DNA from 4 places in the Pseudomonas sp. GW822-FHT02G04 genome. Region 3 is predicted to be linked to each of the others. Evidence: predicted binding sites of a transcription regulator. Region 3 holds the regulator's gene; each other region holds the start of a gene.
What was found. Region 3 encodes FliA, which starts transcription of late flagellar genes. Its sites were predicted from a motif close to CTAAAGTTTNNNNNNNNNNNGCCGNTAA; they were not measured.
Positions count from the first base shown of each region.

Region 1: a site for FliA is predicted at 4,033-4,060, ahead of AC1RO5_RS15355 (flagellar protein MotY). Genes of this name have one in related genera too.
Region 2: a site for FliA is predicted at 4,692-4,719, ahead of motA (flagellar motor stator protein MotA). Genes of this name have one in related genera too.
Region 4: a site for FliA is predicted at 2,962-2,989, ahead of AC1RO5_RS27040 (methyl-accepting chemotaxis protein). Genes of this name have one in related genera too.

Region 1 is NZ_JBXANU010000010.1:140,557-148,316, forward strand. It holds gene grxD (Grx4 family monothiol glutaredoxin) at 1-180, shown strand, start outside; gene bfr (bacterioferritin) at 359-832, opposite strand; gene AC1RO5_RS15335 (bacterioferritin-associated ferredoxin) at 1,033-1,251, opposite strand; gene AC1RO5_RS15340 (peroxiredoxin) at 1,567-2,169, shown strand; gene rnt (ribonuclease T) at 2,246-2,923, opposite strand; gene pyrC (dihydroorotase) at 2,920-3,966, opposite strand; gene AC1RO5_RS15355 (flagellar protein MotY) at 4,124-5,032, shown strand; gene AC1RO5_RS15360 (argininosuccinate synthase) at 5,162-6,379, shown strand; gene AC1RO5_RS15365 (hypothetical protein) at 6,554-7,135, opposite strand; gene AC1RO5_RS15370 (response regulator transcription factor) at 7,700-7,760, shown strand, end outside.
Region 2 is NZ_JBXANU010000024.1:61,784-69,543, forward strand. It holds gene AC1RO5_RS24435 (cyclic-di-GMP receptor FimW-related protein) at 1-997, opposite strand, end outside; gene asd (archaetidylserine decarboxylase) at 1,134-1,994, opposite strand; gene rhdA (thiosulfate sulfurtransferase) at 2,013-2,828, opposite strand; gene AC1RO5_RS24450 (HDOD domain-containing protein) at 3,089-4,621, opposite strand; gene motA (flagellar motor stator protein MotA) at 4,788-5,639, shown strand; gene motB (flagellar motor protein MotB) at 5,643-6,659, shown strand; gene AC1RO5_RS24465 (hypothetical protein) at 7,131-7,400, shown strand; gene AC1RO5_RS24470 (hypothetical protein) at 7,609-7,760, shown strand, end outside.
Region 3 is NZ_JBXANU010000022.1:4,229-11,988, forward strand. It holds gene fliR (flagellar biosynthetic protein FliR) at 1-217, shown strand, start outside; gene flhB (flagellar biosynthesis protein FlhB) at 221-1,360, shown strand; gene AC1RO5_RS23115 (hypothetical protein) at 1,408-1,557, opposite strand; gene flhA (flagellar biosynthesis protein FlhA) at 1,937-4,066, shown strand; gene flhF (flagellar biosynthesis GTPase FlhF) at 4,078-5,403, shown strand; gene fleN (flagellar synthesis regulator FleN) at 5,520-6,350, shown strand; gene fliA (RNA polymerase sigma factor FliA) at 6,347-7,087, shown strand; gene AC1RO5_RS23140 (chemotaxis response regulator CheY) at 7,255-7,626, shown strand; gene AC1RO5_RS23145 (protein phosphatase CheZ) at 7,648-7,760, shown strand, end outside.
Region 4 is NZ_JBXANU010000031.1:49,178-56,937, forward strand. It holds gene AC1RO5_RS27030 (inorganic phosphate transporter) at 1-1,527, opposite strand, end outside; gene AC1RO5_RS27035 (transporter) at 1,806-2,828, opposite strand; gene AC1RO5_RS27040 (methyl-accepting chemotaxis protein) at 3,104-4,729, shown strand; gene AC1RO5_RS27045 (hypothetical protein) at 4,842-5,276, shown strand; gene AC1RO5_RS27050 (GAF domain-containing sensor histidine kinase) at 5,273-6,433, opposite strand; gene AC1RO5_RS27055 (PepSY domain-containing protein) at 6,592-6,909, opposite strand; partial or broken gene AC1RO5_RS27060 (sterol desaturase family protein) at 7,078-7,760, shown strand, end outside.

The sequences.
Region 1 (7,760 bases), on a different contig from region 3:
CCGGAAATCCGCGCCAACCTGCCAAAGTACGCCAACTGGCCAACCTTCCCGCAACTGTGGGTTGCCGGTGAGCTGGTCGGTGGTAGCGACATCATGACTGAAATGTCTGCCGACGGTTCGTTGCAGGCACTGATCAAAGACGCCGCCGCCAAAGCCGCCGCTGCCAAGACCGAAGCCTGATTCGGTTCCTGTAGGAGCGAGGCTTGCCCGCGAAGCAGGCGCCGCGCTTCTTCAGATACACCGCGTCATCGTTCTTCGCGGGCGAGCCTCGCTCCTACACGAGCAGCGCACATAAAAAAGCCCCGCCTCTGTAAAGAGAGCGGGGCTTTTTATTGCGTCGGGGTTAGGGGCGTAGAACTTACTCTTCGCCCATCTGCGATTGCAGATAGTTCTCAAGACCGACTTTATCGATCAGGCCCAGTTGGGTTTCCAGCCAGTCGATATGTTCTTCTTCGGATTCAAGAATGTCTTCGAGCAATTCACGGCTACCGAAGTCGCCAACGGTTTCGCAATGAGCGATCGCGACTTTCAGGTCGGCATGGCCGTCGCGCTCGATCTTCAAGTCGCACTCAAGCATTTCCTTGGTGTGTTCGCCGATGTGCAGCTTGCCCAGGTCCTGGACATTCGGCAGGCCTTCAAGGAACAGGATGCGCTTGATCAGCTTGTCAGCGTGCTTCATCTCGTCGATGGATTCGTGGTACTCGTGCTTGCCGAGCTTGTTCAGGCCCCAATCCTCATACATGCGCGCATGCAGGAAGTACTGATTGATCGCGACCAGTTCATTGGCAAGGATTTTGTTGAGATGCTGGATGACTGTAACGTCGCCTTTCATGGTGGGAGTCCTGCCCTGTATTAGCTGTATATAAGGCAGAGTTTGAGCCGCGTAATTAACAGTGTCAAACCTAAGTTATTGAAACTTAAATGAAAATTAATCGGAATAAGAATGTTTGTGTTCCGCGTCTAGGGCCTAAGCGATTGATTTTCAGACATAAAAAAACCGGACATCAAGTCCGGTTCTTCGAAATACGGTAGTTATGCGGCTGTAAATTCTACGGGGTAGGGGATTGCCGCCTGGGCCGTTTGCAGTTTGCCCAGTGTTTCACGCACCACTTCCTTGGCCAGGCAAGCGCATTTGCCGCATTGGCTGGCTACGCCGGTAGCCAGACGGACTTCTTTGTAGCTGCAGCAACCTTCATAGATTGCATCGCGGATTTGACCGTCGGTGACGCCGGTGCAGAGGCAGACATACATAAGTGAGAACCGTCGCTGGTTGTGACTCAATTGCGATGGATCTTAATGTTAACGAGAATGATTGTCAAAGTGGTTTCTGAAGGGTTTTTGTCATGAGGGCCTTTGACTGACGAACGGTTTCCTCTCGCGCCTTGTGAAAAAAATATAGCAGCGGCCATTTTGCCCGTCAGAAAAAAACCGCTAAGGACAGGCGAAAAACGCGGTGTATGATGGTCGGCCTTTTGCGAAGGAGGTTCGTGTCACAGGGCTGTCGCCTGAGGGTGACAGGCTGGCATGAGCCCTGTTCTTCAACGTTATTACACCAGGAGATATCCAATGAGCGTACTCGTAGGCAAACAAGCCCCTGACTTCACCGTACCGGCCGTACTCGGCAATGGCGAAATCGTAGACAGCTTCACCCTGTCCTCGGCCATCAAAGGCAAATACGGCCTGGTGTTCTTCTACCCACTGGACTTCACCTTCGTTTGCCCGTCCGAGCTGATCGCTCTGGACAACCGCATGGCTGACTTCAAGGCACGCAACGTTGAAGTGGTCGCCGTTTCGATCGACTCGCACTTCACCCACAACGCGTGGCGCAACACCCCGGTGAACAATGGCGGTATCGGCCAGGTTCGTTACACCATGGCTGCTGACATCAAGCAGGAAATCATGAAGGCTTACGACGTTCAGTCCGCTGACGGCGTGGCTTTCCGTGGTGCGTTCCTGATCGACGACAAAGGCGTTGTCCGCTCGCAGATCATCAACGACCTGCCGCTGGGCCGTAACATGGAAGAGCTGATCCGTCTGGTTGACGCTCTGCAATTCCACGAAGAGCACGGCGAAGTTTGCCCTGCCAACTGGAAAAAAGGCGACAAAGGCATGAACGCTTCGCCAGAAGGCGTTGCGGCTTACCTGACCGAGCACGCTGCTGCGCTGTAAGCCAGGCGTCCGGCAATAAAAAACCGGCCTCACTGAGGCCGGTTTTTTTATGGGCGGGATAAACCGGCGACCGGCATCAGTCGTTGTAGTCTTCCCAGCCGCCCATCTGTTTCCAGCGATTGACGATGCCGCAGAACAGCTCAGCGGTCTTCTCGGTGTCGTAGCGAGCCGAATGAGCCTCGCGACCGTCGAAGTCGATGTCCGCTGCCTGACAGGCCTTGGCCAGTACGGTTTGACCGTAGGCAAGACCGGCGAGGGTCGCGGTGTCGAAGCTGGAGAACGGGTGAAACGGGTTACGTTTCATGTCCAGGCGCGCGACAGCCGCGTTGAGGAAGCCCAGGTCGAAGCTGCTGTTGTGACCGACCAGAATCGCCCGTTTGCAACCGTTGGCTTTCAGGGCCTTGCGAATGCCGCGGAAGATATCGGTCAGCGCAGCTTCTTCGCTCACTGCCATGCGCAACGGGTGATCGAGTTTGATCCCGGTGAATTCCAGGGCTGCTGCTTCGATGTTGGCGCCTTCGAAAGGCTCGACCCGGAAGAAGTAGGTGTGATCGGGGTACACGAACCCTTTTTCATCCATGGCGATGGTGGTTGCAGCAATTTCCAGCAGCGCGTCGGTGGCCGAGTTGAAACCACCGGTTTCTACGTCGACGACAACCGGCAGGTAACCACGGAATCTGGCAGCCATTGGATGACGAGGACCACCTCCACCGCCTTGACCGTCCTGTTCGTCGTCGAAATGGTCTTCACTCACGCGTGTTCCTCCAGCAGGCGCCAGCGCAGTTTTTCACCGGCGCGCAGCGGGATAACGGTCAGCTCGCCGAATGGCAGGCTGGTTGGGGCGGTCCACTCGTCGCGGACCAGGGTGATGCGATCGGTGTTCGCCGGCAGACCGTAGAAACGCGGGCCATTGAGGCTGGCGAAGGCTTCGAGCTTGTCCAGCGCATTACGCTGTTCGAAGGCTTCGGCATACATCTCGATCGCGGCATAAGCGGTGTAGCAACCGGCACAACCGCAAGCCGCTTCTTTGGCGTGCTGGGCATGGGGGGCCGAGTCGGTGCCGAGGAAGAACTTGTCGCTGCCGCTGGTGGCGGCGTCGAGCAGGGCTTCCTGGTGGGTATTGCGCTTGAGGATCGGCAGGCAGTAGAAGTGCGGCCGAATCCCGCCCACCAGCATGTGGTTGCGGTTGTACAGCAGGTGATGCGCGGTGATGGTGGCGCCAACGTTGGCCGAAGCCGCGTTGACGAACTGCACGGCATCGGCGGTGGTGATGTGTTCGAACACCACTTTGAGCGTCGGGAAACGCTCGACCACGCGACGCATGTGTTCATCGATGAAGATTTTTTCCCGATCGAAAACGTCGACATCGCCACGGGTGACTTCACCGTGAACCAGCAAGGGCATCCCGACTTCGGCCATGGCCTCCAGTGCAGGGAAAATCTTGTCGATGCTGGTGACGCCAGAGTCCGAGTTGGTGGTCGCGCCGGCCGGGTACAGCTTGGCGGCGTGAATGAAACCGCTAGCCTTGGCCTCACGAATTTCTTCGGGCTGGGTGCGGTCGGTCAGGTACAGAACCATCAGCGGTTCGAAACGGCTGCCGGCCGGACGTGCGGCGAGAATCCGCTGGCGATAGCCATCGGCTTCAGCAGCGTTGCGCACCGGAGGTACCAGGTTGGGCATGATGATGGCGCGACCAAAGGTGCGCGCGACATCCGCGACGGTATTGGTCAACACGGCACCATCGCGAAGATGAATGTGCCAGTCGTCGGGACGCAGCAGGGTCAGGCGGTCGGACATGAGGGGATTCCAGGCGGGTCAAACTCAGGGGAATGCTACCGGAAAAGACTCTTCCAGGCACTCGCTATCAAGTTTTACGACAAGCTTCCGATACCCAACAGGCAGGCCGTGAATTTGTGTGTCGGTCTTTTTGTCGTAGAAGCCAGTGGAGCCTCCCGTGCGCCAGCGTTATTTAGCCTTGCTCAGTGTGTTTGCCAGCCTTCCCGCGATGGCGCTCACTTTCCAGACTCGTCTGGAGAGCATCGAGTGGACGGTCGAAGGTGACAAGTTCGAATGTCGCCTGACTCAGCCGATCACTGATTTCGGCTCGGGTGAGTTCGTGCGTCGCGCCGGCGAGCAGGCGACATTTCGTCTGAAGGCCTACAACTCAATGATCGGTGGGGGTTCCGCGACCTTGCTGGCGGCGGCTGCGCCATGGCAGCCGGGGCGTGGCGACATTAACCTGGGCTCGGTGAGAATCGGTAGTGGCAACGTGCTGTTCAACAGCTCGCAAGTGCAGGCCGGGCGCCTGATCAGCGGGTTGATGGAGGGGCGCAGCCCGGTCGTTCGACACTCATCAGGCGACGGTCGGGTGTCTGAAGTGCGTCTGCTGCCGGTCAAGTTCAACAAGGCCTACGGTGACTATCAGGGTTGCGTGGCCAAGTTGTTGCCACAGAATTTCGAGCAAGTGAAGCAATCCGAGGTCGGCTTTCCGGGGGAGGGTATCGATCTCGATGCCAGGGCCAAGGCCCAGTTGCAGGTCATGCTGGAGTTCATGAAGGCCGATCCGACGGTCAACCACATTGAACTCGACGGCCATTCCGACAACAGTGGCAACCGGCTGACCAACCGTGAACTGTCACGACGCCGGGCGCTGGCGGTGATGGATTTCTTCAAGGCCAATGGTGTGCAGGAATCGCAGATCACCCTGCGTTTTCACGGTGAGCGCTATCCGCTGGCGCCCAACAACAATGCCGCCAACCGGGCGAAGAACCGCCGGGTTGCCGTACGTCTCGAACGGGTTGCACCGACCGAGAAACCGGCGCCGCAAGCCACGGCCGCCGCGAGCAGCGCGACGACCTCCTGAACCTGCTGATTTCGTCGCTCGCTCGACATAATCTGTCGCTTCGTCGTCATAAGCTGTCGCGCCTCTGTAAATTATCCTGCATGAGCGGTAGACTTGACAGCTTTCCGTAGAACCCCGTGGAGTGATGGCATGGCGGACGTAAACAAGGTCGTTCTGGCGTATTCCGGCGGCCTGGACACTTCGGTGATCCTCAAGTGGCTGCAGGATACTTATAACTGTGAAGTAGTGACCTTCACCGCTGACCTGGGTCAGGGCGAAGAGGTCGAACCGGCCCGCGCCAAGGCACAGGCCATGGGCGTAAAAGAAATCTATATCGACGATCTGCGCGAAGAATTCGTGCGTGATTTCGTGTTCCCGATGTTCCGCGCCAACACCGTTTACGAAGGCGAGTACCTGCTGGGTACTTCCATCGCTCGTCCGTTGATCGCCAAACGCCTGATCGAAATCGCCAACGAAACCGGCGCTGACGCCATTTCCCACGGCGCGACCGGCAAGGGCAACGACCAGGTTCGTTTCGAACTGGGCGCCTACGCCTTGAAGCCAGGCGTGAAAGTGATCGCTCCATGGCGCGAATGGGACCTGCTGTCCCGTGAGAAGCTGATGGACTACGCCGAGAAGCACGCGATTCCGATCGAGCGTCACGGCAAGAAAAAATCCCCGTACTCGATGGATGCCAACCTGCTGCACATCTCCTATGAAGGCGGCGTGCTGGAAGACACCTGGACCGAGCACGAAGAAGACATGTGGCGCTGGACCGTCTCCCCGGAGAACGCTCCTGACAAACCGCAGTACCTGGAACTGACCTACCGCAACGGCGACATCGTTGCACTGGACGGCGTCGAAATGACCCCGGCCACCGTGCTGGCGACCTTGAACCGTATCGGTGGCGAACATGGTATCGGCCGTCTGGACATCGTCGAAAACCGCTATGTGGGCATGAAGTCCCGTGGTTGCTACGAAACGCCTGGCGGCACCATCATGCTGCGCGCTCACCGTGCGATCGAATCGATCACCCTGGACCGCGAAGTGGCTCACCTCAAAGACGAGCTGATGCCTAAATACGCCAGCCTGATCTACACCGGTTACTGGTGGAGCCCTGAGCGTCTGATGCTGCAACAGATGATCGATGCTTCCCAGGCCCACGTGAACGGCGTAGTGCGCCTGAAACTGTACAAGGGCAACGTGATCGTCACCGGACGCAAGTCCGACGAGTCGTTGTTCGACGCCAACATCGCAACCTTCGAGGAAGATGGCGGCGCCTACAACCAGGCCGATGCGGCGGGCTTCATCAAGCTCAACGCCTTGCGCATGCGTATCGCGGCGAACAAAGGCCGCAAGCTGTTCTGAGACCTTTGATGCGGTAATGGAACTGTGGCCTTGTCGATGACAAGGCCACAGTTCTGAAAAAGGGCTGCTGCATATTACGTTTCGCTTTCTGCTGGTTTCTTCTAACCGTTCCTTCTGCTGCCTGCCTTTGATCTCACTTCAAGGGCTGCCTTGCTCTGTGCGACAGGTCAAAACCTAGCCCATAATCGTCACGCCATGTGAGCTCAAATTGTAAGAAACACAGAACGTTGCGTTGTTGCGTTTCTTTAGTTGTTTCCAGTATTTGAGCGCGCTGTCCTTCAGCACAATCTCCGAATCGGCGCACGTGAGAAATACGATCACTTGTGCAGGATTATCCGGAGCGTGCTGGATACTCTCCATCAGGGCGCTGAGCGCCATTTTTTTGGTTATCCAGCGTGCATCAATGATGTGCAGATCCTTTAGCGGTGCAGGCAGCTGCACATGGTGTTGGGCCGAGCGTTCAGGCGATACTCTGGAAGTGCTGTTTCCCGAGTGATCAGCGTTGTCCATGACTTTTATAAAATGCTTTCCCTTCTCGAAATCGGAAGGCGCGTAAAGCGATCGATAATTGAAGTTGAGTGTGGCGAAGAAAAGAAAAAGCAAATAAAAGGGAAAGCTGATCAGAAACCAGACGTAGAGCTCTCTCTCCTTGTTGTCAAGAAAGGGCAGCGATACAGCAGCTGATGTTTCGGACAATGCTGCAAATATTGCAATGATTGTCATGGGGTTGGTGATTCTTTTTTTGAGTTTTATCATGTTTTTTACTCATTAGATATTATCTTTTTCTCTGTTGGTTTATAGGGTGTGTCTTGGTGGTGATAATGCATGTATGAGTGTTTTTTGTTTTTGTTGTTGTAAGTTCCTTTTTGCTGTGTGGTTGAGGTTGATATAGTAACTGCATTGTTCTGGGTCTGGGTATGGCTGTTTATTTGTTTTAAAGTTGTGTGGGTTTGTTTTGCTTGTGAAGTGTTGCTGTGTGTAAGATTTTTTGAGGAGTTCGGGCCGGGTTATGTAAGATTCTGCAAGATGCTCGTTACCTTTAAGGGTAGCTTAATAGTCGAGGTCTGTCGGACCAAGGACGTTGAACCCTGTTTTTTTGGGTGTGAATTGTTACAAAGAAACTGTCGAAGCGTTTAGCAGTGTTCGGCCAATAAAATCTCTGGCTCATCGTGTGCAATGATTTCTTGTAGGAATAATCCGTGTTGTTTGTAGGTAATGTCTCTCGGTGCGAGTGGTCGAGGGGGACGGCATGCCATGGGTGAAACGACTAGGCTATGGTGCGGGCTCTAAAAATTCGAACAGCGAAAATTGGACTTGCCCATGAATAAAGTGCTGATCGTGGATGATCACCCCGTCATTCGTCTTGCGGTACGTATGCTAA
Region 2 (7,760 bases), on a different contig from region 3:
ATGTGCCGTGGCCGACGGTACGCTGGAAGCCACGCTCGGAGGCCTGCCCCCAGGCAGCATGCAGGTGTTGCAGCGTATCCAGATTCAGTCCCATCGGAACCGGCAGCGGCGATGCCTTGTCGGCCGATTGTTGCAGATGGATTTCGATGGCTGCGACCAAGGGTTGCGGGTCGATCCCCAATAAGCGCTCCTGATATTCGGCAGGGAACTTGGCGCGATAACGCGGGCCGCTGTCGAGGTCCGGGGCGACGGCAAAAAGCCCGCTGTCCGGTTTGGCCGGTTGCAATTTGATCCATTGGCTCCAGGGCTCCAGCACCTCGGCGAGCCGGGCGATCTGGTTCTGGCGCAGTTGATTGCAGCGTGAAGCACCCAGCAGGAGGGCGACGACGTAGGTCTGCTCGATGCTCAGGCTTTGCGTCTGGCTGGCCAGTTCATCGCGCACGCTCTGATGTTGCAGCTGATGTTCGCAGCCGATCCGGTACAGCTGATGCAGTTCCAGCCACAGCCCTTCGGGCGCCGGGCAATAGAGTTCAGTGGCGCGGATCAACGTACCATTCAGGCAATGGACGGCCCGTTGCAATGCCTGGGTCAGCAGCGGTGCCCGGTCCTTGCCGAAGTGCTGCGTAATTCGGATGACGATCTGCTTGTAGCCAATCGCCAAGTGGCTCTGCAGCGCCTGGCAAAGGTTGGCGATTTTGCGCGAACGCTCGTCGAGCACAATAGCCTGATGCAGGAAATGCCGCTCCAGGTGCTTGCAGACGTAATACACCTCGGGCCGCAGCAGTTCGAGCAATTGCAGGCGATTGTCGCTGGGTGTGAGCAGTTGGTTGAGTTCGCTCAAGCCTTGATACAACTGGCGAGCGGTTTCACCGATGTTGGCTTTGGGCAGGTTGGCGATCCAGCGCTTGAGGTCGCGTGGCGTGGCTTCGCAGAAAGACAGGCGCGACAGCGTTGGGATCGGTGCGCGTAGCAGCGGGGCAGGATTGGTCTCATTCATGCCGTGGACAAACTCCGACCGGGGAAATGGGCAACGAATGACTTTGACTGTAGCAGCTATGAACGCTGGAGGAGGGTGTGCAGCGGGAGGAAATGTCCGACCCCACGAAAGGCGTTCGTGGGGTCGGATCGAGGGATCAGGCGGTTGGCAGACCGATGCCCTGGCCCATTTGCACTGGCGAAAGAGCGCCCAGCCCTTCAGCCCATTTCACTTGATCCGGCCCGAACAGCACGACCGCCGTAGAACCGAGTTTGAAACGACCCAGTTCCGCGCCTTTTTCCAAGTGAATCGGTGCACGGGCCGCTTCGTCGTAGCGGAAGGTTTTCAGCTCGCGTTTTGGCGGTGTGACCAAGCCAGCCCAGACGGTTTCGATCGACGCCACAATCATTGCGCCCACCAGTACCACGGCCATCGGGCCGCGCTCGGTGTCGAAAATGCACGCTACACGCTCGTTGCGGGCGAACAGTTCCGGAACGTTTTCAGCGGTGGTCTGGTTGACCGAGAAGATGCGGCCGGGGATGTAGACCATCTCGCGCAGAGTGCCGGCCAGCGGCATGTGCACACGGTGGTAGTCTTTCGGCGACAGGTAAATGGTGGCGAAATCGCCGCCCATGAAGGGCGCCGCGTTGGCTGCGTCGCCACCCAGCAATTCCAGCACGCTGAAGCTGTGGCCCTTGGCCTGGAAAACGCGGCCGTGTTCGATCGGTCCGAGCTGGCTGACGGCGCCGTCGGCCGGGCTGAGGATCGCGCCAGGCGTTTGATCCAGCGGGCGAGCACCGTCTTTCAAGGCGCGGGTGAAGAACGCATTGAAGTGCTCGTAAGCCGTCAGGTCTTCGACCAGCGCCTGGGACATGTCCACTTGATAACGCTTGGCGAACCAGGCGGTAAAGGCGTTCTTGAACCAGCGCACGCGGCATTCGGCAATGCAGCCGGCCAGTCGCGAGAGCAAGTGATGGGGCAGCAGGTATTGGCTGAGGATAAACAAACGCTTATTCATTAACTGTCCTTGAAAAACTTAAATCTCTACGGGCGTGTCGGGGTGGTTGCCCCATTCGCCCCAGGAGCCGGCGTAGCCTTTGACCCGCGGATAACCGAGCGCCTTGGCCACCAGATAGGTGAAGCCAGAACGATGGTGTGTCTGGCAGTGGGTAATGACTTCTTTGTCTTTGGTAATGCCGAGTTGTTCCAGGATTTTCGGCATGTCGGTGCGGATACGCAGGTTGCGCGCCTGGTCCATGCCGGCGGTCCATTCGAAATTGACCGCGCCGGGGATGTGCCCGCCCTTGGCCGCCAGCACTTTCTCGCCGGAGTATTCCAGCGGGCCACGTGCGTCCCAGATCGCCAGGTCAGCGGCGCCGAGGCGGCTTTGCAGGTATTCGCGGGTGGCGACAGGTTCGTCGTGCAGGGTCAGGGCGACCGGACCGCCGACTGCCGGCGGGATCTGGATTGACATGGGCAAGCCTTCTGCCAGCCAGGCCGGAAGGCCGCCGTCGATATAGTGATACTTGCTGTGGCCGATGACATCCAGCAGCCAGATAAAGCGCCCGGCCCAGCCGCCGCCTTCATCGTCATAGACGACATAGACCGCATCGGGGTTGTGCCCCAGTTCACCGAACAATGCTTCAAGCGCGGCGTGGGTCGGCAGCAGGCCCGGCGCAGGCGCCTGGCCCAGCTGAGTGCGTTTTGGATCGACAAAGCGTGCACCGGGGATATGCCCTTCGGCATAGCGGGCGCTGCTGGTCAGGTCCACCAGAATCAGTTCGCGGGAGTCGAGACGCGGGAGCAGGTCGCTCGGTTCGATCACCAGCGCCAAGCCAGAGAAGTCAGACATGTGAGGTCTCCAGAGCACAAAGGGGAGGATTGTAGCGCAGCGTCATGAGGGCCTGTTATCAGTTATTTTTTGGCAGGGAATAACTGTAAACAGGCCCTGATGGTTAATGCCTCGCCGTAGCAGCTGTCGAGCTTGCGAGGCTGCGTTCGGCTGCGAAGCAGTCGTGAATCCGGCTGACGCGGTTTGCCTGATGTACCGCAAGTTATGGTTTGACGACTGCTGCGCAGCCGAACGCAGCCTTCGGCAGCTGCTACACGGCCCTAGCGGTGGCTAAAGCTGTGCAGGGCCTTTTCGATGCATTGTGCGGTTTTGCCGAAGGCTTGCACGGTGATTTCCGAGAACGGTCCGCCGCCCTGATCCGCTACCACGATCATGATCACCCGGCCGTTGTTGACCAGTGAGCGCAGCAGCAGGTGTTCGCCGCTGAACTGTGAGCGCAGGCTGGCTGGCAGCAGGGCCGAGAATTGTGCGTTGTTGGCCGGCGTCAGGCGCACCTGGGCCTGTTGCGCGAGCAGGCGTTGCAGCACGGTGCTCTGGCTGACCACCAGGTTCAGGCCGGCCACTTCCTTGGGTAGCCCGGCGGTCTGGTGCACGCGCAAATTGGCGTGCGTGCGGTCGGCCATCAGAATCATCACCCGCCGCATGCCACACGCCACCAAGGCATCCAGGGCCGATGTGGTCAAGTGCATGGCATTGGTAAAACGGCTCGGCTCCACCAGCAATTCGGCACATTGCTTGCGCCACTTCGCCAGGTCTTCGGCGGTCGGCGCCGGGGCGGGCAACAAACCAGCGTGAACGCGGTTCGCACCTGGTGGCCAGATCAGCGATTCGGCCGGGTGCCAGAGGTCCGGCATGGCGTGTTGACGAGCGCTGTTGGCAGCCTGCTGGTGCAATTGTTGCTGCACCTCATCCATCAGCATTTGCAGGTAAAGGCTGGTCAGGTACTGCCAGCGCTCGCAGTGGGGACTGTCCCAGGCCTGTTGTGCCGCCAGCGCCAGACCGTTGGCCAGCAGCACGGTATTGGCGGGCTGATTGAGCCAGCGGCGCAACGTCGGGTCGTCATCGAGGCGGTTCTGTTGGCGCAATGGGTGATCGCTGTCACGCGCGATGCGCAGGACTTTCACCAGTTCACGTTGCTCGCTGCGCAGCAGTCGATAACCTTGCTGCACCCAGATTGGCAGGCGCCAGACGTCCACCAGCGCCAGACAGATTTCCAGTAGGCGCAGGCCGAACAATTGCTTTTCGACTTTGCGTGCCGACTCGCCTTTATGGATGACCCGCAGCTCCCATTCTTCAAGCAACTGGGGATGGGTCAACGCCATGGGCCAGAGCGGCGAGAGAAACAGCAGGCTGCCCCAGTGGATGTCCTGCCACAGTCGCGCCAGGCGACTGGCGAAAAAACCGTTGGCCTGTTGAGTGGCGTGTTGGCTGATCAATTGAAGCTGGCGCAGGGCGACGGGGATTTGCAATTGGGGTTCGGCGGGCAGGCGGTCGAGCAGTTCTTCGGTGCGTTTCAAACCGAGGCGATTGATCGCCACCTCAAGGTTTTCAGCAGGCTCGGTCATGCTGCCATGGGTGTGACGGTTGGCTTCGCGAATCACGCTCAAGGCCAGGGCCGGGCTTTCCTGCATCAGTTCGGCGATGTCGCGCAGTGAGCTGCGGTTATCGCGGATGGCTTTGCAGACCAGGTCGTGGCTGGCTTGCGGAACCGGCAGGCGCACGCCATCGAGAAGCTTGACCCATCCTTCAAGCGTGGTTGGTTTTGGCGTTGGGACGTTCGTTTCGTTAGCCATGTCTGGACGCGATCATCGTCTGCTTTACCTATGCCCTGAACGGGTCAAATTAGCTTTTCGCCTTAACTGGCTATAGTCTGGCGCAGTTTTGCCGATAAGTAGAAGAAGAGATTTTTTAACTTCCGAATATGACCTTGAACCCGACTCAGTAAGTGCTCTCCTACCTATGGCTAAAATTATCGGCATCATCGTCGTATTCGCGAGCGTGCTCGGCGGATACGTGCTTTCCCACGGCAAGATTGCCGCTCTCATCCAGCCTTTCGAGGTGATGATTATCGGCGGCGCGGCCCTTGGCGCATTCCTGCAGGCCAACCCCGGCCACATGACAATGCACGTGCTCAAGAAGTCCTTGGGCATGTTCAGTTCGCGTTTCAACCACACCTTCTACCTGGAAGTGCTGGGGCTGATTTACGAGATCCTCAACAAGAGCCGTCGCGAAGGCATGATGGCGATCGAAGGCGACATCGAAGATGCCGCCGCGAGCCCGATCTTCGCCAAGTACCCGGCGGTGCTCAAAGACGAACGCATGACCGCGTTCATCTGCGATTACCTGCGCATCATGTCCTCCGGCAACATGGCTCCCCATGAGCTGGAAGGCCTGTTCGACATGGAACTCTACAGCCTCAAGGAAGACCTCGAGCACCCGTCCCACGCGGTGAACGGCATCGCCGACGCCATGCCCGGTTTCGGTATCGTCGCGGCGGTATTGGGGATCGTGGTGACCATGGCATCCCTGGGCGAAGGCGACCAGAAGTCCATCGGTCTGCACGTGGGGGCGGCACTGGTCGGTACCTTCTTCGGTATTCTCGCGGCCTACGGTTTCTTTGGCCCGCTGGCCCACTCCCTGGCTCACGATGCCAAGGAAGAACTGAACACCTACGAAGCCATCAAGGCCTCGCTGGTGGCTTCGGCTTCCGGGATGCCGCCGTCGCTGGCGGTGGAGTTCGGTCGCAAGGTTCTGTACCCGGCGCACCGTCCTAGCTTCGCTGAGCTGGAACAAGCGGTTCGCGGTCGTTAAGTCATGGAAAATAACCAGCCGATAATCATCAAGCGCGTCAAGCGCATCGCCGGCGGACATCACGGGGGCGCCTGGAAAATCGCCTTCGCGGACTTCGCGACGGCGATGATGGCGTTCTTCCTGGTGTTGTGGCTGCTGTCCACCGCGACGCCTGAACAGAAGATCGCCATCGCCGGTTACTTCAAGGACCCGGTCGGGTTTTCCGAAAGCGGTACGCCGTACATCATCGACCTGGGCGGCACGCCGACCCTGGCGCCGGAGAACACTCTCAACCCGGAGGTGAAATCTCAGCCGCAGCCAGACAAGGTGACCATCGACGCCGAGCAGGTTGAAGGCATGGCCGAGCAGGTCGAGAAGGAACGCCTGGAGTTGTTGCTGCAAGAGTTGCAGAACAAGGTCAATGAAAACCCGCAATTGCAGAAATTCAAGGACCAGATCCTCTTCGAGATCACCCAGGACGGTTTGCGCATCCAGATCATGGACGCTGAAAACCGCCCGATGTTCGACTCCGGCAGTGCGCGTCTGAAGCCGTACTTTGAAGACATCCTGCTGGCCATGGCCGACACCATCAAAGCGGTGCCGAACAAGATCAGCATCAGCGGCCACACCGATGCCAAGCCGTACTCGGGCACCGGCGATTTCGGCAACTGGGAACTCTCGGCCAACCGCGCCAACGCGGCTCGTCGTGCATTGGTCGCCGGCAGCTATCCGGACGCTCAGGTGGCGCGCGTCGTGGGTTATGCCTCGTCGGCACTGTTCGACCGGGAGAACCCGTTCAACCCGGTCAACCGCCGGATCGACATCGTGGTGCTGACCAAAAAAGCCCAGCGCGCCATCGAAGGCGAACAAGGTGCCGAGCCGGCGCCAGTGCCGACGCAAGGGCAGGGTGGGCCAGGCGAAGTGCATGCCGATCCGAACGCATTGCCTGCGGATAAGGAACCGCTGCCGGCTCATGAGCTTCGCGAGCGTTTGAATCTGTTTGATAATCCGGCGCCGAAGCCGGCAGCGCCAGCCAAGTAGTGACCCACAAAAAAGCCGCGAATGATCGCGGCTTTTTTGTCTCTGCTGCTTCGTCCTGAATAAGGTTTACACCTTCTGGCTTCTTATCAGGAAGTCGTTATGGACAATCACTCCTTGCCACAGCTTCAACGGCAAAACCGCTGGATTGGATACCGCTAATCATTTTCGTGGCGTCACGAAAATGATCGGCAAAGGCGGGTAGCGACTGTCGATCTGGAACTCGAATAAGACAGCAACGAACGGAAGGTGGATTGATTGATTCACCGCGCGATGGGCTGACGGTGCCAGCGGTAAAAATCAAGGAATGAGGCTTGTTCGGAGAATGATGTAGGACAGTTCCGAGGCGTATTGGCCGGGTTTACTTCCCCAGATTGCTCACCTACAGTTCGCTCGTCGCTGACGAATCAGCGATCGATCTTAGCCGGTCGAAACAAAGATGAAACCTCACCCAAGTGACCGGAGTTAGACCTAATGGCTAAGTATCACCCCCTGCAAGGCAATTTCAGCGTCGGCCCGACTCTGTATATCGACACCGAAGCCAAAGTCTCGGATCTCCTCGAAACCGCCACTCACCGAATCAAAGCTGCGCGCAATCTGCTCAATAGCGTCACCTACCTGTGCATCAAAAACGTCGAAGGTCACGATCTGGAGCATTTCGCCAATGCTGCACACCTGTTGATTCAGGACGGCTGTGACGCCTTGGATGCTTTGGGCTGGAAGCTGGAAAAAGCCGCACGTTGAAAACCTCAAAGCCGCGATCGTCGCGCATCTGGTCGCGGTAGGGTTGTAGATAACTCTATCCCTACCGCGACTGTCACTCGCTCCTCGGCCATTATTTTTATCTCGCTTCGCAGAGACTCTGCATCAGAAGTCACGGGGGATATCAGGAATTTTGCACGCTATCAGAGCCTCTGATATCGTGATGAAATCGTGATACGGAAGAATGACCATGGTTGATTTTACCAGCTACGACCACGACCTCCATGAGAGGCGCGACCTGATCGAGCTCAAGGTCTATGTAGAGAGCGTGCTAGGCCTAAAGCTACGCTTAAAACCGTGGGAACACGTCAAAATCCTTCCGTATGTGCTGCGTGACCGATA
Region 3 (7,760 bases):
GTTGCCGGCGATCACCGCGTTGCTGGTGGTCAACATTGCGTTTGGTGTGATGACCCGGGCGGCACCGCAGTTGAACATCTTCTCGATTGGCTTCCCGCTGACCCTGGTGCTCGGCTTGTTCATCGTCTGGGTCGGCCTGGCGGACATTCTCAATCAGTATCAACCGCTGGCCGCCGAGGCCTTGCAGTTGTTACGCGAACTGGCACGGGCGCGCTGAGTCATGGCTGAGAGCGAAAGCGGTCAGGACAAAACAGAAGACCCCACGGAGAAACGCAAAAAGGACTCCCGTGAGAAGGGCGAGATTGCGCGTTCCAAAGAGCTCAATACCCTGGCAGTGATGCTCGCCGGTGCCGGTGCTTTGCTGATTTTCGGTGGTGCCCTGGCCCAGGATTTGATGGAGCTGATGCGCATGAACTTCTCGCTCTCGCGAGAGGTGATTCTGGACCAGCGCTACATGGCGACTTATCTGCTGCACTCGGGGCAGATCGCCCTGTTCGCGATTCAGCCGGTGATGATCACCTTGCTGCTGGCCGCGCTGATCGGCCCGATTTCCCTGGGCGGCTGGCTGTTCGCGGCCGGCTCCATGGCACCCAAGTTCAGTCGCATGAATCCCGCCGCAGGTCTGAAACGAATGTTCTCGGCCAAGGCGCTGGTGGAGTTGCTCAAGGCCCTGGCGAAGTTTTTCATCGTGTTGTTCGTGGCGTTGGCGGTCTTGTCGTCGGACATCGACGATCTGCTGCGCATCGCCCATGAACCATTGGACATGGCGATCATTCATAGCCTGCAAGTGGTCGGCTGGAGCACCTTGTGGATGGCTTGCGGGTTGATCATTATCGCGGCGGTCGACGTGCCGGTGCAGCTCTGGGAAAGCCACAATAAGCTGCTGATGACCAAGCAGGAAGTGCGTGACGAGCACAAGGATCAGGAGGGGCGGCCGGAGGTCAAGCAACGCATTCGCCAGCTGCAGCGCGAGATGTCGCAGCGGCGAATGATGGCCGCGATCCCCGACGCCGACGTGGTCATCACCAACCCGACCCACTACGCCGTAGCGCTCAAGTACGATCCGGAGAAGGGCGGGGCGCCGATGCTGATCGCCAAGGGCAGCGACTTCCTCGCCTTGAAGATCCGCGAAATCGCCGTGGCCAACCAGGTGCAGTTGCTCGAATCGCCCGCCCTGGCGCGTTCGATCTACTATTCCACGGAACTGGATCAGGAAATTCCTGGCGGGCTGTATCTGGCGGTGGCTCAGGTTCTGGCTTACGTCTACCAGATCCGCCAGTACCGCGCGGGCAAAGGCAAGCGTCCGGATCCGCTTAAGGATGATTTGCCGATTCCGCCGGATCTACGGCGCGATTCCTGATCTGATTTACGGATCTGAAATCAAAAGATCGCAGCCTCCGACAGCTCCTACGGGCGCTGATGCCGCCTATTGGCTTTTTCGGTACCGGGCTCTTTCGCGATACTGTTTTCCTGTTTCTTCCGGTCGTCTTGTTGCTTCGGCGCAACCAGATCGAAACCTTTGGCATCGTTGAATGACTTGACCGCTTTCTTGGTCATGATCGCTGCTCCGGCGTTTGGTATTACCAACGCTGATGACCACCATCCAATACCCATAAGGCCGTTTTGGCTACTATCAGAACTTACGGCTGTGCAGGTCTCTGGACGAATGGCAGGGGCGGTGAGCTTGAGCGATCCTCTGATCCACCCTATTCGTAGCAGCTGCCGAGCATGCGAGGCTGCGTTCGGCTGCGCAGCAGTCGTAAACCTTTGCGAGGACTGCGTCCTCGAACGCAGCCTCGCAGGCTCGGCAGCTGCTACCCGGCTCAACAAATCTCTCTATTTCCCTCCTTGGCAAAAGTTGGAAGGCTTCTTGCAGTAGCCGCCCTGCGCCTGCTTCAGGCGTCAAAAGTTTGCTTTAAAGGAACGGGGAAAACCGGTGGATCGCTCTCAGTTAATCAACAGTGCCCGCACAAACGTCGCCGACCTCAGTCGGGGCAATCTGGGCGTGCCGCTGTTGCTGCTGGTCATGCTGGCCATGATGATGTTGCCGGTGCCGCCGTTCCTGCTGGACGTGTTTTTCACCTTCAACATTGCCTTGTCCATCGTCGTGTTGCTGGTCTGCGTGTACGCCTTGCGGCCGCTGGATTTTGCGGTGTTCCCGACCATTCTGCTGGTGGCGACGTTGCTGCGACTGGCGCTGAACGTGGCCTCCACGCGGGTGGTGATGCTCCACGGTCAGGACGGCCATGCCGCCGCCGGTAAGGTGATCCAGGCCTTCGGTGAAGTGGTGATCGGCGGTAACTACGTGGTCGGTATCGTGGTCTTCGCGATTTTGATGATCATCAACTTCGTCGTGGTAACCAAGGGCGCCGGGCGGATTTCCGAGGTGAGCGCGCGTTTCACCCTCGACGCGATGCCCGGTAAGCAGATGGCGATCGACGCCGACTTGAACGCCGGCCTGATCGATCAGAACCAGGCGAAACTGCGCCGGATGGAAGTCGCCCAGGAGGCCGAGTTCTACGGTTCCATGGACGGTGCCAGCAAGTTCGTGCGCGGTGACGCCATCGCCGGTTTGCTGATTCTGTTCATCAACCTGATCGGCGGCATGGCGGTGGGTATTTTCCAGCACGGCATGAGCTTTGGTGATGCCGGCAAGGTTTATGCGCTGTTGACCATCGGTGACGGTTTGGTGGCGCAATTGCCATCACTGCTGTTGTCGACCGCCGCCGCGATCATGGTGACCCGTGCTTCCGGCTCGGAGGACATGGGCAAGCAAATCAATCGTCAGATGTTCGCCTCGCCGAAAGCCTTGGCGGTGGCCGCAGGCTTGATGGCGGTGATGGGCCTGGTGCCCGGCATGCCGCACGTCTCCTTTCTGTCCATGGCAGCCCTGGCGGCCGGTGGCGCTTACCTGTTCTGGAAGAAGCAGAACGCGGTCAAGGTCCAGGCCCTGCAAGAGGTCAAGCGTCAGCAGGAATTGCTGCCGTCGCCGGCCCGGGCTCAGGAAACCAAGGAGCTTGGCTGGGATGACGTGACACCGATCGACATGATCGGCCTGGAAGTCGGCTACCGCCTGATTCCGCTGGTGGATCGCAACCAGGGAGGTCAGTTGCTGGCACGGATCAAGGGGGTGCGTAAAAAACTCTCCCAGGACCTGGGCTTCCTGATGCCGACTGTGCATATCCGTGACAACCTCGACCTGGCGCCTAGCGCCTATCGCCTGACCCTGATGGGCGTGATCCTGGCCGAAGCGGAGATTTACCCGGAGCGCGAACTGGCGATCAACCCGGGGCAGGTCTACGGCACGCTCAACGGCATCACCGCCAAAGATCCGGCTTTTGGCCTGGAAGCGGTGTGGATCGAAATCAGCCAGCGTGCCCAGGCGCAATCCCTCGGTTACACCGTGGTCGATGCCAGTACAGTAGTGGCGACCCACTTGAACCAGATTCTGTACAAGCACTCCAGCGAGCTGATCGGCCACGAAGAAGTCCAGCAACTCATGCAATTGCTGGCCAAAAGCTCACCGAAGCTGGCCGAAGAGCTGGTGCCGGGAGTGCTTTCGTTGTCGCAGCTGCTCAAAGTCTTGCAGTCGTTGCTGGCCGAACAGGTGCCAGTACGGGACATTCGCAGCATCGCCGAAGCCATCGCGAACAACGCCGCCAAGAGTCAAGATACCGCCGCTTTGGTGGCCGCGGTGCGCGTCGGCGTATCCCGTGCAATCGTGCAAAGCATTGTAGGCACTGAGTCGGAGCTGCCTGTGATCACCTTGGAACCAAGGTTGGAACAAATATTGCTCAATAGTCTTCAGAAGGCAGGACAAGGCTCGGAAGAGGGCGTTCTGCTGGAGCCAAGCATGGCGGAAAAACTGCAACGCTCGTTGATCGATGCGGCGCAGCGTCAGGAAATGCAAGGTCAGCCGGTGATTCTGCTGGTGGCCGGTCCGGTTCGCGCGATGCTCTCGCGGTTCGGTCGGCTGGCAGTGCCGGGTTTGCATGTGTTGGCTTACCAGGAAATTCCTGACAACAAGCAAGTGACCATCGTTGCGACAGTAGGGCCCAACGGCTGAGGTAGTGGTTTATGCAAGTTAAGCGTTTTTTCGCCGCCGATATGCGTCAGGCCATGAAACTGGTTCGTGATGAGCTGGGCGCTGATGCCGCCATCATTGGCAATCGCCGGATCGCCGGCGGTGTCGAGCTGACGGCTGCCCTGGATTACAAATTGTCGGCGCTGGCCCCGCGTGTTCCGAACATGGAACTTGAGGATGAGCTGCGCAAGACCCAGTCGCGGATCGTCACCGCCCAGGCTGAACTGAGCCTGCGCGGCGATGGCGAGAGCGACAAGACCACCAATCGCCAGTTGTTCGCCGGCCTGCCGTTGACTGCCGCCGAACCGCTGATCGAACCGGCGCTGGCCGAACCTCGGCGTCCGGCTCCCGCGCCTGCTGCGGCGACCGGTGTCGACCCGCGTGCGTTCGACTCGATGCGTTTCGAGCTCAACAGCCTGCGTGAACTGATGGAAGTGCAGCTGGGTTCGCTGGCCTGGAATCAGCTGCAAGGCAGCCGTCCGGCCCAGGCCAACCTCTGGCGTCGCCTGCAACGCATCGGCTTGTCCGGCCCGTTGTCGCGCGATCTGCTGGCACTGATTACCGACATTGAAGAGCCTCGTCAGGCCTGGCGCATGTTGCTCGCGCACCTGGCGCGGATGATCGCCACCCCGGAAGTCGAGCCACTGGAAGAGGGCGGCGTGATAGCCATGGTCGGCCCGGCCGGCATGGGCAAGACCACCACGCTGGCCAAGCTCGCGGCCCGTTACGTGCTCAAGTACGGCGCGCAGAATATCGCGCTGGTGAGCATGGACAGCTACCGCATCGGTGCTCAGGAGCAGCTCAAGACGCTGGGCCGGATCCTCAACGTGTCGGTGACCCATGTCGACCCGGGTCAATCCCTGGTGCAGGCGCTGGAGCCGCTGCTGCGCAAACGCGTGGTGCTGATCGATACCGCCGGCCTGCAGGCCAGCGACCCGGCACTGCGCATGCAGCTCGAAAGTCTGGCCGGGCGCGGCATCAAATCAAAAAATTATCTGGTTCTGGCAACCACCAGCCAAAAACAGGTTCTAACCGCCGCTTATCACAGTTACAAACGCTGCGGCCTCGCCGGCTGCATCCTGACTAAACTGGATGAAACGGCAAGTCTGGGTGAGGTGTTGAGCCTGGCGATCAGTCATGAGTTGCCGGTGGCTTACCTGACCGATGGTCCGCGGATTCCGGATGATTTACATCTGCCACGTCGTCATCAGTTGGTCAGTCGCGCCGTTAGCGTGCAAATGCAGGAAGAACCCAGCGAAGAAGCCATGGCTGACATGTTCGCTGATATTTACCACAGCCCGACCAAGCAGGTTGGCTGAGGTGTTAATGAACAGTTTTTGTACCTACATCGATGGTCTGCCATGCATTGTTCCGATGGTGAACGCGCAGCCAGTAATGTGGCCTCCGTCTAAGTAAGACAAGGTAAAGAAATAACATGGGCAGCATGCATCCCGTACAGGTGATCGCGGTGACCGGCGGCAAAGGTGGCGTCGGGAAGACTAACGTGTCAGTGAACTTGTCCCTGGCTCTAGCTGAGCTCGGCCGGCGCGTCATGCTGCTGGATGCCGATCTGGGGCTGGCGAACGTCGACGTTCTGTTGGGACTGACACCCAAACGCACGCTGGCCGACGTGATCGAAGGCCGCTGTGAGCTGCGCGACGTGCTGTTGCAAGGGCCTGGCGGTATCCGCATCGTCCCGGCCGCCTCCGGCACCCAGAGCATGGTTCATTTGAGCCCGGCCCAGCATGCCGGCCTGATCCAGGCGTTCAGTGACATCGGCGACAACCTCGACGTATTGGTGATCGACACCGCTGCGGGCATTGGTGACTCGGTAGTCAGCTTCGTGCGCGCCGCGCAGGAAGTCTTGCTGGTGGTGTGTGACGAGCCGACCTCGATCACCGACGCCTACGCGCTGATCAAACTGCTTAACCGCGACTACGGCATGAACCGCTTCCGCGTCCTGGCCAACATGGCGCAGAGCCCGCAGGAGGGCCGCAACCTGTTCGCCAAGTTGACCAAGGTCACGGATCGCTTCCTCGACGTCGCCTTACAATACGTCGGTGCGGTGCCTTACGACGAAAGCGTGCGTAAGGCCGTGCAGAAGCAACGCGCGGTGTATGAAGCCTTTCCGCGTTCCAAGTGCGCCCTAGCGTTCAAGGCCATTGCGCAGAAAGTCGATACCTGGCCGCTGCCGGCCAACCCGCGTGGGCACCTGGAGTTTTTCGTCGAGCGCCTCGTGCAACAAACGGCAGGACCCGTGCTATGACAGCCAGCGGTTACAACCTCTACAAGAAGTCGGCACGTGACGCGCAGTACGAGCTGATCGAGCGTTACGCGCCACTGGTCAAACGCATTGCCTACCACTTGCTGGCGCGTCTGCCGGCCAGTGTCCAGGTCGAAGACCTGATCCAGGCCGGGATGATCGGCCTGCTTGAAGTATCAACCAAATACGACGCCAGCAAAGGCGCGAGTTTCGAGACGTACGCGGGCATTCGAATCCGCGGCGCGATGCTCGATGAAGTGCGCAAGGGGGACTGGGCGCCACGTTCGGTCCACCGCAATACCCGCATGGTCAGCGACGCGATTCGCTCGATTGAAGCTAAAACCGGCCGTGACGCTAAAGATCACGAAGTTGCGGCCGAACTCCAATTGAGTCTCGACGATTATTACGGGATTTTGAACGACACCCTGGGCAGCCGGTTATTCAGTTTCGACGATCTGTTGCAGGACGGCGAACACGAAGGGCTGCATGAGGATGGCGCGAGTGCTCATCTCGAGCCGTCACGCGATCTGGAAGATGAACGCTTCCAGGCGGCGCTGGCGGACGCGATTGCCAATTTGCCGGAGCGTGAGCGACTGGTGTTGGCGCTGTACTACGACGAAGAGTTGAATCTCAAGGAAATCGGTGAGGTCCTGGGGGTCAGTGAATCTCGGGTCAGCCAGTTACACAGCCAGTGCGCGGCCCGTTTGCGGGGGCGTTTGGGGGAGTGGCGAGCGCGCTGAAGGCAGTGTGGGGACACTGCGAATGGAGCTGGTGTGGTGTTGAACCGTACCGGTCTCGATCTGTTGTGCTCCAGACCGTCATTGAGTGCTTTGCCGGATTGATTGAAATGGCGCGTCCAGGTGCTGGGCGCGTTTAAGACTGCTTGGAGGTCGAATTGGACAAGAACATGAAAATCCTCATCGTTGATGACTTCTCAACGATGCGGCGGATCATAAAAAACCTGTTGCGTGACCTTGGGTTCACCAACACCGCCGAAGCCGATGACGGGCTGACCGGGTTGCCGATGCTGCAAAGCGGTAACTTCGATTTTCTGGTTACCGACTGGAACATGCCCGGTATGACCGGCATCGACCTGCTTCGTGCGGTGCGCGCTGATGAAAGGCTCAAGCACCTGCCGGTGCTGATGGTGACCGCCGAAGCCAAGCGCGAGCAAATCATCGAAGCGGCCCAGGCCGGTGTTAACGGCTATGTGGTCAAACCCTTCACAGCCCAGGCGTTGAAAGAAAAAATCGAGAAGATTTTCGAACGCATCGGCTGATGTACTGCGCACGGGGGAGCTATGGAGCATAACGAATCTTCACAGGGCGATTTCGAGTCGACCCTGAAAAAACACGCGGTCGAACTGGTCGACAGCCTTGAAAAAGGCAAGTTTGGCGACGCTGTGCAACTGAT
Region 4 (7,760 bases), on a different contig from region 3:
GCGGATGGTCTTCATCTGCAAGCCGCCACCGTTGGCGACCATGGTCCCGGCCACCCCCGAAGACAACACGTGAGTGGTCGACACCGGCAGGCCGAACATGTCAGCAGCGCCGATGGTCAGCATCGCTACGGTTTCGGCTGAGGCGCCCTGAGCGTAGGTCAGGTGGGTCTTGCCGATTTTCTCACCGACCGTCACCACGATGCGTTTCCAGCCGACCATGGTGCCCAGCCCCAAGGCGATGGCCACCGCGATCTTCACCCACAGCGGAATGAACCGCGTGGCGTTGTCGATCTGTTGCTTGAACAGCTGCAGTTTGCCGGTGGTGTCGGCGTCGAAATTGCCGACCTTGTTTTTGTCCATCAGGCGAATGGTTTCGCTGGTCAGGTACATATCGTTGCGCACGTTGCCCATCGCTTCGGCCGGGACTTTCGACAGCGAGCCGTAACCCTTCACCTGTGCGCCGATGCTGCCAGTGAGGGCGGCGAGGGCAGGGACCAGTTGCGGCGTGGCTTGCTTGCTGCGCACGTAATCGGACAGCACCGGGCGCGGATCAGCCGGCGCTGGCAGTGGCGCGCTTTTGACCAGCGCTTGCTGGGTGACTTCGGCCACGGCGGCGAACTGCAAGGCCTGATCAGCCGGCATGGTGCGGTTCAGCGCATACGCCATCGGCAGCGTGCCCACCAGAATCAGCATGATCAGGCCCATGCCTTTCTGGCCGTCGTTGGAGCCGTGGGCGAAGGACACGCCGGTGCAGGTCAGAATCAACATCCCACGAATCCACCACGGTGGCGGGGTGTCGCCCTTCGGCGCCTTGTACAGCGCACGATTTTTGACGAAGGCGCGCAACGCCAGCAGCAACAACGCGGCAAACGCGAAGCCGATCAGCGGCGACAGCAGCAACGCGTAACCGACCTTGGTCGCCTGGGCCCAATCCACGCCACTGGTGCCGTCGCGGCCATGCATCAAGGCATTGGCCACGCCGACGCCGATGATCGAACCGATCAGGGTGTGCGACGAAGAGGCCGGCAAACCCAGCCACCAGGTGCCGAGGTTCCACAGGATGGCGGCGATCAACAGGGCGAAGATCATCGCGAAACCGGCGGAGGATCCGACCTGCAGAATCAGCTCCACCGGCAACAGGGCGATGATGCCGAACGCCACCGCGCCGCTCGACAGCAACACCCCCAGAAAGTTGAAGAACCCGGACCAGGCCACTGCAAAATTCGGCGGCAAGGAGTGGGTGTAAATCACCGTCGCCACGGCGTTGGCGGTGTCGTGAAAACCGTTGACGAACTCAAAGCCCAGGGCAATCAGCAGTGCCACGCCCAACAGCAGAAACGGCGTCCAGGTGGTGACCACCGTGCCGAGTTCGCTCATGTCGTGCATCAGGCTGTAGGCGGTGAACAGCAACCCGCTGCCCAGCACAGCAAAGAACATCACGAAGGTGAGCAGGCTGGGCTTTTTATCGAGCTGCGGCCTGGCGCTGCTGGCGGGCGCCTGGGAGGCGGCGGTGAAGGAAGGCGTCATGCCGGATAATCCTGAGCAGAGAAGGAGTATCGGCCATGATCGTTGCTAAATATTACAGTGAGGCTGCGCTGGGTCAGTGTTTGGTTTTTTTGTGATGCCAGATGCTAAGGCAGGCAAACACCTGTGGCGAGGGAGCTTGCTCCCGTTCGGCTGCGAAGCAGTCGTCAAATAGGTAACCTCGTTTTATCTGAAGAAATCGGGTTGCAGGATTTGGGGTCGCTTCGCAACCCAGCGGGAGCAAGCTCCCTCGCCACAAGGTATCGGTGGGGTCGAAGGATTCAATAATCGCGCCGCTTGCGAAACGCCCAGCGTCCGGCAATCAGGGTAAACGTCGCAACCAGCGCCACCAGAATCCAGAACCCCTCCGGGTCACCGGCAAGCGGCACCCCGCCGACGTTCATGCCGAAGAAACCGGCAATGATGTTGATCGGCAGCGCCAGCACCGTGACCACGGTCAGGGTGAACAGCGTGCGGTTGCTTTGTTCGTTGAGGTTGGCGGCGATTTCTTCCTGCAATAGCTTGATCCGCTCACCGAGGGCGGTGAGGTCGTTGATGATCAGCGCAAACTCCTCGGTGGATTTGCGCAGCTCCTTGACGTCCTCCTTCTGCAACCATTGCGGCGGGCGATTGAGCAGGCGCAGCAACGAGCCCGGCTCCAGCGCCAGCAACCGTTGCAGACGCACCAGCACCCGGCGGTTGGCGCCCAGTTCGGCGCGGTTGGTGGACAGGCGTGACGACAGCAATTCATCTTCGATCTGATCGACACTGAGGCTGGTCTTGCGCACGATCTGCGTCAGCACTTCGCCCTGATCGCGCAGCAAATGCACCAGCAATTCCAGCGGTGAGCGAAAGCATTCACCGGCCTTCACCGAAGAGCGCAGCTTGTCCACCGAGTGCAGCGGTTGCAGGCGCGCGCTGATGATCAGTCGACTGCGGGCACAGACCCACAGCGTTGAGACATCCGAGGAAACCATGCTGCTGAGGTTGAACACCACGTCGTTGACCACCGCCAGCAACGCCGAATCGACATGCTCGATGCGCGTTGAACGGGACCCTTCATGCAAGGCTTCGAAAAACTCGTCGGGCAATTCCAGGTGGCTTTTCATCCAGCGCTCGCACGCCGCATGGGCCAGGTTCAGGTGCAGCCAGAGAAACTCATCACTGTCGTCCGGTTGTTGCAGGCAGTGCAGTGCCTTGGCCGAATCGATCTCTCGACCGCGCTCGCCGGGGCGAAAACTGAAACCGTAAAGCAGGCCGAACAGGTCGGAATCGCGATGGCGTTGGTCAATGCTGTGGTTCATGAAGTCTCGCTGCGAGGAGGCGCCTGTCGCGGGTTTCACAGGTTCACTTGAGCCCCATCATTGCAAGCGCTCATGACGGTTTTGTGACGGCGAGGTGTACGCAAACGATTGCGATACCGATGGTCGGATTCTCCTCAAGAACTGCTCTGGAACGCCGATCACGCTTGAGTTACGTTTGCGCGCCTTCGGCCAAGGGCCAATATGGCAGACAGGGATGTCCGGATACTTTTCACGCCTTCATCAGCGTGCCTCATTCCTGTTTCGAGTACTTCCCGATGTCTTTGCAAAAGTCCCTTCGAGCACAAATTCTCGCCCTGTTGAGCGGCAGCCTGTTGGCGATGTTGCTGATCGCTTTGGCCAGCTTTCACTTTCTGTCCAACGGTGTTCAGAGCTACGCGAATCTGATCGAAGGCCCGTTGCGCACCTCGCAATTGATCGATGAAGCCAACCTGCAATTCAAGGTGCAGGTTCAGGAGTGGAAAAACGTCCTGCTGCGCGGCAAGCAACCCGCGGACCTGGATAAATACTGGAAGCAATTCGAGGACGGCCAGCGCAACGTGCAGGGCATTCTGGGCGAGCTGGCCGGGCAGAAGGGTATCGAGCCGCAACTCAAGACCCGCATCGAACGTCTGCGTGAAGAGCATCGTCTCCTGGGGGCGGCCTATCAGAAGGGGCGTGATGCCTACGTGGCGGCGGGTGCCGACCCAACGGCCGGTGACAGCGCGGTCAAGGGCATGGACCGTGCTGCCAGCGAGCAGATGAATGAGCTGGTCAGCGAGCTGCGCAAACAGGGCAGCGAGCAATCGAAGTTGATCAGCGCCAGCGCCGACCGCACCGTGTTGCTGGGGATCGTGGTGATGCTGCTGTCGGGTGTGCTGATTGGCCTGTTAAGTCTGTGGCTGGTCAACCGCAACCTGGTGGAGCCGATCCGCAAACTGATCGACTACGTGGCGCAACTCAGCCAGGGCCGGTTCGCTGAACGTGTAGCCAGCACCCGTCAGGATGAGTTGGGCAATCTAGCCAGGGCCGCCAACACCTTGCGCGATTTCCTCGCCGAAACCTTCAACCGTTTGCAGCGCAGTGCGTCCGATCTGGACAGCGCCAGCGGTGAGCTGAACTCGATTGCCGGCCTCATGGCCAGTGGCACCAACGAGCAGTTCAACCGCACCGATCAGGTGGCCACGGCGATGAACGAGATGTCCGCCACCGCGCAAGAAGTCGCGCGCCACGCAGCCGAAGCGGCACGTGCGGCCGACGATGCCGATCAGTCCGCCCAGCAGGGCGAGAAGGTCATGCAGGGCACTATTCACACCATCACCCAAATGCGTGGCGAAATCGCCAACACCGCCACGGTCATCCGTCGTCTGGAAGAAGACAGCGGGCGCATCGGAAAAGTGTTGGAAGTGATTCGCGGCATCGCCGAACAAACCAACCTGCTGGCGCTCAACGCAGCGATCGAAGCGGCCCGTGCCGGTGAAGCGGGGCGCGGTTTTGCGGTGGTCGCCGATGAAGTGCGCAGCCTGGCCCAGCGCACGGCGGCGTCGATCATCGAGATCAACCAGATCATTCAAACCGTGCAAACCGGTGCGGTGGATGCGGCCCAGGCCATCGAAAGCGGCCAGTCGCGCAGCGAGCAAAGCGTCGAGCAAGTCACCCAGGCCGGCGCCATGCTCGAGCGGATCACCCTTGCCGTGGAAGCCATTCGCGACATGAACCGCCAGATCGCCACCGCCGCCGAGGAGCAGACCTCGGTGGCCGAAGACATCTCGCGCAACCTCACCGAAATCACCAGCATCGCCAGCACCAACCTGGACAACGTGCAGCGCACCGAAGCGGCCAGCCACAACCTGCACGGGTTGTCGGGGCAGTTGAATGAAGTGACGGCCCGGTTGAGCGCCTAGTGAAATGGACTGTGTACCGATTCGGTTACCGAGTCGGTACACAGTCGCTCTCAAGTACGTGTCGCGCCTGACGATGACGGAAGTTACCCAAACTGCATATTGGATAACTCCCATGGTTAGCATCAGCTCCGTTTCGATCAACCAGACCCTGTCGATCTCATCAAGCCAGGTCTCGATCAGCGACAGCACCGAAGACACTACCGTCGCGGCCACTACCGAAGCATCCAGCGACACCACCAAGGTTGCCGCCGGCGGTGCAGCCGCGTCGAGCGAAAGCAGCTCCAGCAACAGCGAATCCGATACGGTGAAGGAACTGCGCAAGCAGCTCGCCGAACTGCAAAAGCAATTGCAGGAACAACAGCAGCAACTGCAAGCGGCCCAAGCCAAGCAGGAAAGCACCGAAGCCAAGGCAGCGGAGGTCGCGGCAGCTCAGTCGCAGATTGCGGCCACCTCGGCTTCGATGCAGACGGTGACGGCGGCGTTGTTGCAGGCGTTGCAGGATGAGGGTGGCAGTACGTCGGGTTCGGTGGTCAGTACCACCGCTTAAGTCTTGGGGGGCAGGCTGAAGGTAAACGTCGTGCCCTGCGGCTCGGTCGATTCCACCTCCAGTTTGCCGCCATGGGCCTGCGCAATCTGATTGGCAATGTACAACCCCAGCCCGAGGCCGGCCTGCGGTGTTCCGCCGGTCGGTCGCGAGTAGGGCTGGAACAGATGCGGCAGCGCATCCTCGGCAATCAGCCCGTGGTTTTTCACGCTCAATAAGAAGTGCCCTTTCTTGACCTGCGCACTGACCTCGACCGGGCCATCGGGGGCTCCGTGGACAACGGCGTTGGCTAGCAGGTTGGACAGCAACTGCGCGACCCGTTCGCGATCGCAGTGAATGTCGCTCAGGTCGCCAATCGACGACTGAATGATGCGCTTGGGGTGAATGCTCTGGATCTCGGCAATCACATGCCGCAGCACATCCCCCAAGTCCGGGCATGGTTCGATACTCACCGGGATGCCGCGACCCAGTGACCCCCGCGCAAAGTCCAGCACATCGTCGACCAGTTTGGTCGCACGCCGGGCGCTGGTGAGGATATGCCGCGCCCGTTGCTCATTCGCCGGGTCTTTGAGTTTGCGCAGGAGCATTTCGGCACCGGCGCTGATGGCGAACAAGGGGTTACGCAGATCATGACCGAGCACGGCGATGAACTGTTCGCGCAGTTCGGTGGTTTTACGTTCCTTGATCGGCGCCGCTTCGGTCCGTTGCAGGTTTTCGTCGGCTTCGATTTGCAGCGCCAGCATCCGGGCGAACGATTCCATGGTGCTCTGGATCGTGCTGGACTTGAGCGGCGCAGGATCAGGATCGAGGGCGCAGAGGGTGCCGAAGAAGCGCCCGTCGGTGCGAAATACCGGCACGGCAATGTAACTTTCGAAGGGATGATCGCGGCAGAGCGGGTCTTCACTGACCTTGTCGATGACCACTGACTGCTGGCCCCGGCGAATTTCGTCGCTCAGCGTGGAGACCAGCTGCAGTTCATCGCCCACTTGCACGCCGAAATCCAGTCGATCGAGCACCGCGCAGGCGATCCAGGTGTTGTCGATGACGCGGGCCACCGCCGCGAACCGCAAACCGGTCAACTCACCTATCACCTGAAGAACCACCGGCACCGCGCTGATCCGGCTGATCGTGGCGATGTCTGCTGCCGCTGTTTGCCCCATATCCCTGGTTCTCTGCTTCAACATGCTGAGTGGTGTTGAGGGATTCTAGCGGGCTTGCGTAAAAGGGCGCGACTTCGTTCATCACTTCAGCGATTTGCCTTACGCCGAACGCAAAAAAGCCGCACGACCCGAAGATCGTGCGGCTTTTTGCAGTGGAATCACTTGTCTTGTTTGTTGCTCAGGACCTTGCCGGTTTTGGCATCGACATCCACATCCCACTCGACACCTTTTTCATCGCGGATTTCCACCTGGTAGACGTAGGCACCCGTGGCTGTGTGCTCGAGTTCGGTATCGGTGATGTTGGCGGCGGTGCTGCCTGGGTGTTCAGCGAGGGCGGCCCGATTGAGTTTTTGCATGTCCAGAATGGTGCCATCCTTGAGCAGACCCGGGATCAAGTCCGGGCGAACATCCGCCTGGGCCAGGCCAGCGGTGAGGGTCAGGGCGGCAGCGGTGAACAGGGCAGTTAAGGTTTTCATCGGTTCATTCCTTGGGGTATTTGTTTAAGCGGGTGAGCTGTTTAAGTGAGTTCAGATTAATCGCCGCAACTTAACTCACCCTTAAAACGCCACCTTCGATTGCGTCGTTTGTTCAATTGCCTGCCGGCGCCAGCTTTCATGCTGAACCCTCGATCAATGGAGGTGAACATGAAACTCATCGTTGCCGGGTTGTACGCGCCGCTGTTCTGGGGCGGATTCATCGGGGCAGGATTGTGGCTGGCGGGGGAGTCGACGCTGTGGCTGTTGCCGCTGTTTCTCGCGGCGTTGGCGGTGGCGTTCGCCGCCGAATGGGCATTGCCCTATGAAGCCTGCTGGAACCTTTCGGCCGGTGATCGCCGGCGAGACATTCTGCATGCGCTGGTCAACGAGGCGTTGAATGCCGTGGGTCTGCTGGCATTACCGGGCCTGGTGGCGCTGTTGTCGTTCGACGGAGCATGGCCAAGGGTTGGCCGCTGTGGCTGCAACTGGCGCTGGCGATGTTCATTGCCGACGTCGGCATTAGCCTGATGCACTACGCCAGCCACCGGGTGCAATGGTTGTGGCGGCTGCATGCGGTGCATCACAGCGTTCAACGGCTGTACAGCTTCAATGGCTTGATGAAACATCCGCTGCATCAGTTGCTGGAAGCCTCGACGGGGCTGTTGCCGTTGCTGATGCTGGGCATCCCGTCAGACGTAGCGGCGCTGCTGGCATTCGCCATCGCCATCCAGTTACTGCTGCAACATTCCAATGTCGATATGCAGCTGGGGCTCTTGCGCTGGGTGTTCGCCTGGGCGCCGGTGCATCGCTTTCATCACATGAAGTATGGACGGGCCGGCGACGTGAATTTC